Regions from separate parts of the Methylobacterium sp. NFXW15 genome, predicted to be linked through region 2. Evidence: predicted binding sites of a transcription regulator. Region 2 holds the regulator's gene; the other holds the start of a gene.
The links. Region 2 encodes LexA, which represses DNA repair genes until DNA is damaged. Its sites were predicted from a motif close to TGTTCNNNNTGTGTTCNG; they were not measured.

Region 1: the regulator LexA is predicted to act here: its motif matches at 2,009-2,026, upstream of ssb (single-stranded DNA-binding protein).

What each region holds. Positions count from the first base shown of each region.
Region 1 covers NZ_JAGEKG010000003.1:19,554-23,136, forward strand. Annotated here, with positions in the region: gene der (ribosome biogenesis GTPase Der) at 1-112, opposite strand, end outside; gene J4O73_RS07415 (tetratricopeptide repeat protein) at 146-856, opposite strand; gene J4O73_RS07420 (NnrU family protein) at 997-1,602, opposite strand; gene J4O73_RS07425 (hypothetical protein) at 1,726-1,974, shown strand; gene ssb (single-stranded DNA-binding protein) at 2,146-2,703, shown strand; gene moaA (GTP 3',8-cyclase MoaA) at 2,728-3,583, opposite strand, start outside.
Region 2 covers NZ_JAGEKG010000006.1:44,981-48,563, forward strand. Annotated here, with positions in the region: gene J4O73_RS14685 (OmpA family protein) at 44-643, shown strand; gene lexA (transcriptional repressor LexA) at 843-1,589, shown strand; partial or broken gene J4O73_RS14695 (ComEC/Rec2 family competence protein) at 1,583-2,926, opposite strand; gene J4O73_RS14700 (hypothetical protein) at 3,186-3,548, opposite strand.

The DNA.
Region 1 (3,583 bases), on a different contig from region 2:
TCACGCCGGGACGGTCGTCCACCAGGGCGAGCTTCCGGCCCACGAGGCGGTTGAACAGGGTCGACTTGCCGACATTCGGCCGGCCGACGATCGCGACGGTCGGCATGTCCATCGGGTCAGTTCCTACGGTGCGCGACGGTGTCCGTCAGCGGGTGATCGGGGGCGGGGGAGCGGCGGGCTCGGGCTTGGCTTCCGTCACGGTGACGGGGCCGCCCGCCACGATGGCGGCGTAGACCTCGATGCGGTCGCGCAGGGAGCGCGGCGTGTCGGGATCGGCGACGATCTGGTCGAACCACCGGCTCGCCTCCTCGTAATCGCCCTTCTTGAGCGAGGCGAGGCCCAGCATCTCCCGTGCCGTGTGGCGATAGGGGCTGCCGGCAGCGAGGCTCTGGAGGTTGGCCAGCGCCGGATCCGGGTTCGGGCCGTCCATGCGGATCAGGGCCGCGCGCAGGCGAGCGAGGTCGCGCAGGCCGCCGCCGAGGCTCGAATCGTTGGCCAGGGCGTCATACTCGCCCGCCGCCTTGGCCGTGTCGGTCTTCGCGGTCTCGGCCGCCGCGCGGAAGCGGGCCAGAAGGCGGTAGCCCGTCGTGCCGTCCTGCTCCAGCGCCGTGAAGGCCTTGTCGGCCTCCTCGGCCTTGCCGTCGCGGGCGAGGCGGTTGGCCGCATCGAAGCGCACGGAGGCCGCCTCGGCCGCTGCGAGTTGCTGCGTCTGCCAGTAGCGCCACCCGGCGACGCCCACCACGAGCAGTACCGCCAGCGCGATGATCACGCCGCTGTAGCGGCGCCAGATCTTGAGGATCTGCTCCCGGCGATAATCCTCATCGACCTCGCGGATGAATTCGTTGTTCTCGGCCATCGTATCCCGGCCGGCGGCGAGCGCCGGACCACCTCGCGATCCTCGAAGGTGGTGCGCCTAACACAGGGCCGCCGACTTGGCGACCTTGCTGTGGCCCGACGACATGCCGCCGGTACGCCGGCCCGGCTCCGGCCCCGGGGCTACATGCTCCCCGGCCAGACCGGGACGCCGATCACCGGGTAGTGCAGGTAGCGCGCGAACACGAACCACGCGAGCGTGCCCACCAGCACCACGAGGATGTCGTTGCGGTAGCCTGCGGGCACGGCGACGGCGGCGCGACCGCCCGGCGGCACGCCTGCTGCCCTCTCCCGGCGCTTCAGGCTGATCCGGGCCGAGACCGCCCAGGCCAGGAAGCCGCCGAACAGCAGGATCGAGCCGAGATCGCCGTTGGCGAGAAGGTGGGCCGTGGCCCAGATCTTCACGGCGAGCAGCATCGGGTGCTTCGCCTTGGCGCGGATATGGCTCGGCACGTAGGCCGCCGCGAGGCTGATGAAGGCAAACAGCACGAGGAGCAGCGCGAGGTGGCGCGTCCAGATCGGCGGATCCCAGACCGGGATCATTCCCGACAGCCGGTAATCGTGGAAGCCCACTCCGATCAGCACCAGCCCGAGCAGGGACAGGGCGGTGTAGCCGAGCTTGTAGCGGTTCTCACCGACCTCGCCGACGACCGCCGCGCGCTTGGCCCGCAGCATGGTGAAGGCGTGTGTGCCGAGGAACAGCGCGAGGCCGAGGATGAGGAGGAGCATGGCGGCCCGTTCGAAGGAGAGTGTCCCCGTTCTCAAGCGAAGTTCGGGACGCTTGTCCAGGCGCCCCCCGGACGCAGCCCGCCTCCCGGCACGCTATATGAACAGGGCACAGGAGTCCCCGCCATGACCCGTTCGACACGAGACGCCCCCTTCCCGAAGGAGCGGCCCCCCCTTCAAGGCACCCGTGCGACGGGGGCCCACACCCTCGGCGCGGGGGCGGCAGGGGCCTATGCGCTGGGGGCCTTCGCCCTCGGCGTCGTGGTGTTCGGCGCCTTCGCCGTGGGCCGCCTATCGATCGGCCGGGCGCGGATCGGCTCCCTGGAGATCGACGAGTTGACCGTGCGCCGACTGCGGATTCTGGAGGAGGGATAGATGGCCCCCCTCTCCGTCTTGCTTGCGCGATATCGAGAACAAAATTAGAACATCCACAGGCCGTTCGTGCCTGTGGGCACCCGACCCGCCGCCATTGCCGAGGGCCGGCGAGGGGCGCATGTGTAGGCGGTCACAGCAGCCCCGTGAGATGCGGAACGCGAGGAGAGATCGATGGCGGGCAGCGTCAACAAGGTAATTCTGGTGGGCAATCTCGGGCGCGATCCCGAGATCCGTCGCCTCGGCTCGGGCGACCCGGTCTGCAACCTGCGGATCGCCACGTCCGAATCGTGGAAGGACAAGGCCTCCGGCGAGCGCAAGGAGAAGACCGAGTGGCACTCGGTCGTGATCTACAACGACAACCTCTCACGCGTGGCCGAGCAGTACCTGCGCAAAGGCTCGAAGGTCTATGTCGAGGGCCAGCTCCAGACCCGGAAATGGACCGACCAGTCCGGCGTCGAGAAGTACACGACCGAGGTGGTGCTCCAGCGCTTCCGCGGTGAGCTGACGATCCTCGACGGGCGCGGCGGCGGTGGCGGCGAGTTCGGCGGCGACGACGAAGGTGGCGGCCAGATCAGCCGTGGCGGCGATTTCGGCGGCGGCGGCCGGGGTGGCGATTTCGGCGGTGGTCGCGCCCAGGGTGGCGAGCGTCGCCCGGCTCCGTCCTCCTCGCCCAGCAGCGGCGGCGGCGGTCGCGGCGGCTACGATCTGGACGACGACATCCCGTTCTAGGGCCTCGATCCGGACGGGGGGTGGTCAGCCCCCCGTTACGCTCATGTGACGCGGCACGGCTGCCGGGCGCTGGCGCTCGATGACGAAGTCGTGGCCCTTGGGCTTGCGAGTGATCGCCTCTTCCACCGCGCGGGCGAGGACGGCATCATCGCTCGTGGCGCGGAGCACGGCGCGTAGATCCGCCGAATCCTCCTGGCCGAGGCAGAGGTAGAGCTGGCCGGTGCAGGTCAGACGCACCCGGTTGCAGCTTTCGCAGAAATTGTGGGTCAGCGGCGTGATGAAGCCGAGGCGCCCACCGGTCTCCTCCACGCGTACGTAGCGCGCCGGGCCGCCCGTGCGGTCGGGCAGTGGCGTGAGGGTGTAGCGGCCCTCCAGGCGCTGGCGCACCACGGAGAGCGGCAGGAACTGGTCGGTGCGGTCCGCCTCGATCTCGCCGAGCGGCATCACCTCGATCAGCGTCATGTCCATGCCGAGGCCATGCGCCCAGGCGATCATGTCCGGGATCTCGTCGCCGTTGACATCGCGCAGCGCCACGGCGTTGATCTTCACCTGCATCCCGGCCTTACGCGCGGCCTCGATCCCGTCGAGCACCACCGGCAGATCGCCCCGGCGGGTCACTTCGCGGAACTTCACCGCATCGAGGGTATCGAGGGACACGTTGACGCGCTTCACGCCGAGCGCTGCCAGTTCCGGCGCGAAACGGGCGAGTTGCGTGCCGTTGGTGGTGAGAGTCAGTTCCTTCAGCGCGCCCGAATCGAGATGCCGGGAGAGGCGCCGGAACAGGTGCATGATGTCGCGCCGCACCAGCGGCTCGCCGCCGGTGATGCGCAGCTTTCGCACCCCCCGCGCAATGAACACGCTGCACAGCCTGTCCAATTCC
Region 2 (3,583 bases):
CGGTATCGTCGGCGCCGGCGGTTGGCATAGGATGTAATGGCAGTTGAGTGCGAATATTCGATATCGATATTTTCAGATCGGTTGCTATAGCATCATGATTGTGGGTCTTGTCTGTCTATTGGCGCTCATCTTTCCGTCAATGCTTCCCGCGCCGAAGGTCGACGTACCCACGCAGATCACGGTGTCGCTTGGCTCGAAGCCCAGCCAGCTGGACCGGATCCGAGCGGCCCTCGCCGAGGAGATCGCCGCCGGATCCGTGGCAGTGGAGCCGTTCGGCAGTTGGATCGCCGTGCGCATCAGCAACGGCGTCGTCTTCGCCTCCGGCGAGCCGCACGTCATACCGGCCAGTCTGGCGATCCTACGCAAAATTGCCGACGTGGTTCAGGCCGAAAAGGGGCCGGTGCGTATCGTAGGCTACACGGACGATCAGCCAATCCGGTCGGCGCGGATCTTCCGGGACAATCAGGCGCTGTCCCTCGCGCGTGCGGAGGCGGTGGCCGCCCTGATCCGCCCTGCCCTCTCGGAGACCGGACGGATCACTGTCGGCGGGCGCGGCGCGGACGAGCCGATCACCGAGAATGCGACGCCGGAAGGCCGCGCGCGCAACCGCCGTGTCGAGGTGTTGATCACCCGGCAGCCGTGAGGGCGGCCGACGGTTCGCGACGACGCTGGCAGCATCCATCCGGTCGGCGACACGCCAACGAGCGATGACACGCCGCCACCGACGAAAATCCGCCCGCCACCCTTAATGCCAAGCTTGTCTCTTGCAGAACACTTGCGGAACGCTTAACGTGTTCGCGATTTGTTTCAACGCGCCCGCCGCCATTCTGCGAGACCTGATCATGCTCACGCGTAAGCAGCTGGACCTCCTACGCTTCATCCAGCAGCGGATGCAGGAATGTGGGGTGCCGCCCTCGTTCGACGAGATGAAGGACGCTCTCGATCTCAAGTCGAAATCCGGAATCCACCGTCTGATCACCGCGCTGGAGGAGCGGGGCTTCCTGCGCCGTCTTCCCAATCGGGCGCGGGCGATCGAGGTGATCCGCCTGCCGGACGCCCTCGGGCGTGGTCCGGAGGCCGCCGAGGCTGCCGCCGCCTCGGCACCGGAGCCGCGCCGGTTTACCCCGAGCGTGGTCGAGGGCGGTCTGTCCAAGCAGCCGCCTGCCTCCCCTGCCCCGGCCCAGCCACGGGCCTACGAGGAATTCCGGGGGGTCTCGATTCCCGTCATGGGGCGGATTGCGGCGGGCACGCCCATCGCTGCCATCCAGAACCAGAGCCACTCCGTCACCATGTCGCCGGACTTCCTGGCGGGTGGCGAGCATTACGCCCTGGAGGTGCGAGGCGATTCGATGGTCGAAGCCGGCATCCTCGACGGTGACCTCGTGGTCATCCGCAAGCAGGAGACGGCCAATACCGGCGACATCATCGTCGCGCTGATCGACGATGAGGAGGCGACCCTCAAGCGTCTTCGTCGGCGCGGCTCCTCCATCGCTCTCGAAGCCGCGAACCCGGCCTACGAGACCCGCGTGCTCGGACCGGACCGGGTGCGGATCCAGGGCCGCCTCGTCAGCCTCGTGCGGCGTTACTGATCGACGGGGGACTCCCACTCCGGCGGCGTCTCCTCGGCGGGCTTTGCGGCGGGGGTGGGTCGCCAGGGTGGATGGCGTCCGGACGCATGGGCGTGGAGCGGCGCGAGGGAGCCGCCACTCAGGCTTAGCGAGGCGGCGCCCTGATCGGACAGGCGTCGCCGGTCGAGGATGAGGGGCGCTGCGCAACTCGACGGGGCCGTCAGCGCCGTGATGACGATGGCCGCGCGGGCGCAATCCTCGGGGAAGGCGCGGCTGTCCTTCACCAGCGCGATCGCCCGTCCATCCGTGAGGTGGGCGGTGCAGCCGAGGCGGTCGCAGCGGCCCGGTTGGGACGCGGCGAGGAGGTCGGCGGCCCGGCGATCGTCGCCATCGGCCTTCAGCCATTGCTCCAGAACGAAGCGCGAGGGCTTGCCGAGCAGGGTGAGGTGTCCGTCCGCGCCGCGCAGGGCAGCGCCCGTCCCCTGGCGATCGACATAGAGATCCTGCCGTTGCGGAAAGGCCGCGAGGGCGAGCCCGGCCAGGGCCGGTAGGAGGGCCAAGCGGCGCAGGCGCGAGGCGGGCAACGTGGCCAGCAGGAGCGCCGCCGCCAGCAGCAGCAGCGCCCCGGTGCCGAAGGCGGGCACCACCAGCACGGAGCGTCCGAAACCGGCGATCCATTCGGAGATGGCGAGCATCCCGGCCACCGCTTGCCCCATCACCCACCAGACGGGGTGATCGAGGGCGAAGGGATAGGCCACTGTCCCGAGCACGGCGCAGGGCATCACGACCAGTGACACGAGGGGGAGTGTCAGGGCGTTGCCGAGTACGCCGAAGGGCTGAACCGTCTGGAAATGGTAGGTCGCGAAGGGGGCTGTCGCGACCTGTGCGACGAGGGTCGTGGCCAGCGTGCCGACGATCCCCCGTGCGACGACGCCCGCCACTCGTCCGACCCGGCCTGCGCCGGGGCTGAGGAACAGCCTGCCATCGATGAGTCGTGCGCAGGCGACGAGTCCCGCCACGGCACCGAAGGACATCTGGAAGCTCGGGCCGAGCAGGGCCTCCGGTTCGCGCGCGAGGCAGACCAGGGCCGCGAGCGCGAGGTTGCGCAGGGACAGGGCGGGACGGTCCACGAGGATCGCCCCCAGCATGATGAGCGTCATGATGAGGCTGCGCTCGGCGGCGATGTCCCAGCCGGAAAAGGCACAATAGGCGGTCGCCCCCGCCATGGCCGCCCCGGCCGCGATCTTCTTGATGGGCCAGAGCAGTGCGAGGTGCGGCACCAGGGCGAGCAGGGCCCGGACGAGCCAGAACACCACGCCCGCCGCCAGCACCATGTGCAGGCCCGAGATCGACACAACAATGTTGCGTGTTGGCCGGCGATTAGGTCGCGTGGCTGAGCGTTGCGGTTGGTCGAGAGCGAGCTTCCCGTAGCCGCTGTCGTAGGTGCGCACAGGTACCGCGAGCTTCGTCGGGCTTCTGAGTTTGTGCAGGGTTGTAGGACTGCCAGCGCGAAAGCCTGCAGACCTCGCTGCCACACCCAGAAGGCGTGGCAGCGAGCTGTAACGACGCGCTACGACATGTCTTCGCAGGAAGTTGGTCAGACCGCGCGTGCTGCGGTTAGGTTGGTGAGTTTTCGTCTTGCGCCATCAAATCCAGAACTGCGAGAGCTTGGCGAAGTCGCTGGCGTGCCTCCTCAACCCGGGTAAAGGCGAACCGGTCTGCGCGACCGGCGGAGTTAAGAAACGCCTCTAGCATTTCCGGACAATGTTGGACGAGGCCGCGAAAATGATGGCCACGTGGCGCGCAAGATCCCGAAAACCAGTTTTTGACGGTCCTCTCGCCGGCTCCCGTCCATCGCGCAACCAGCTTGACTGATGCTGGGCGGTCGCCCAGCGCCCCTCTCAGCACAGTAGAAACCATCTCGGCGAACGACACCTCGTCGTTGCCACGAAAATACTTGCCCGTCTTCGGAAATGACATTCCACGCTCCTGTGCCTAGCTACGCCAAGACGCGG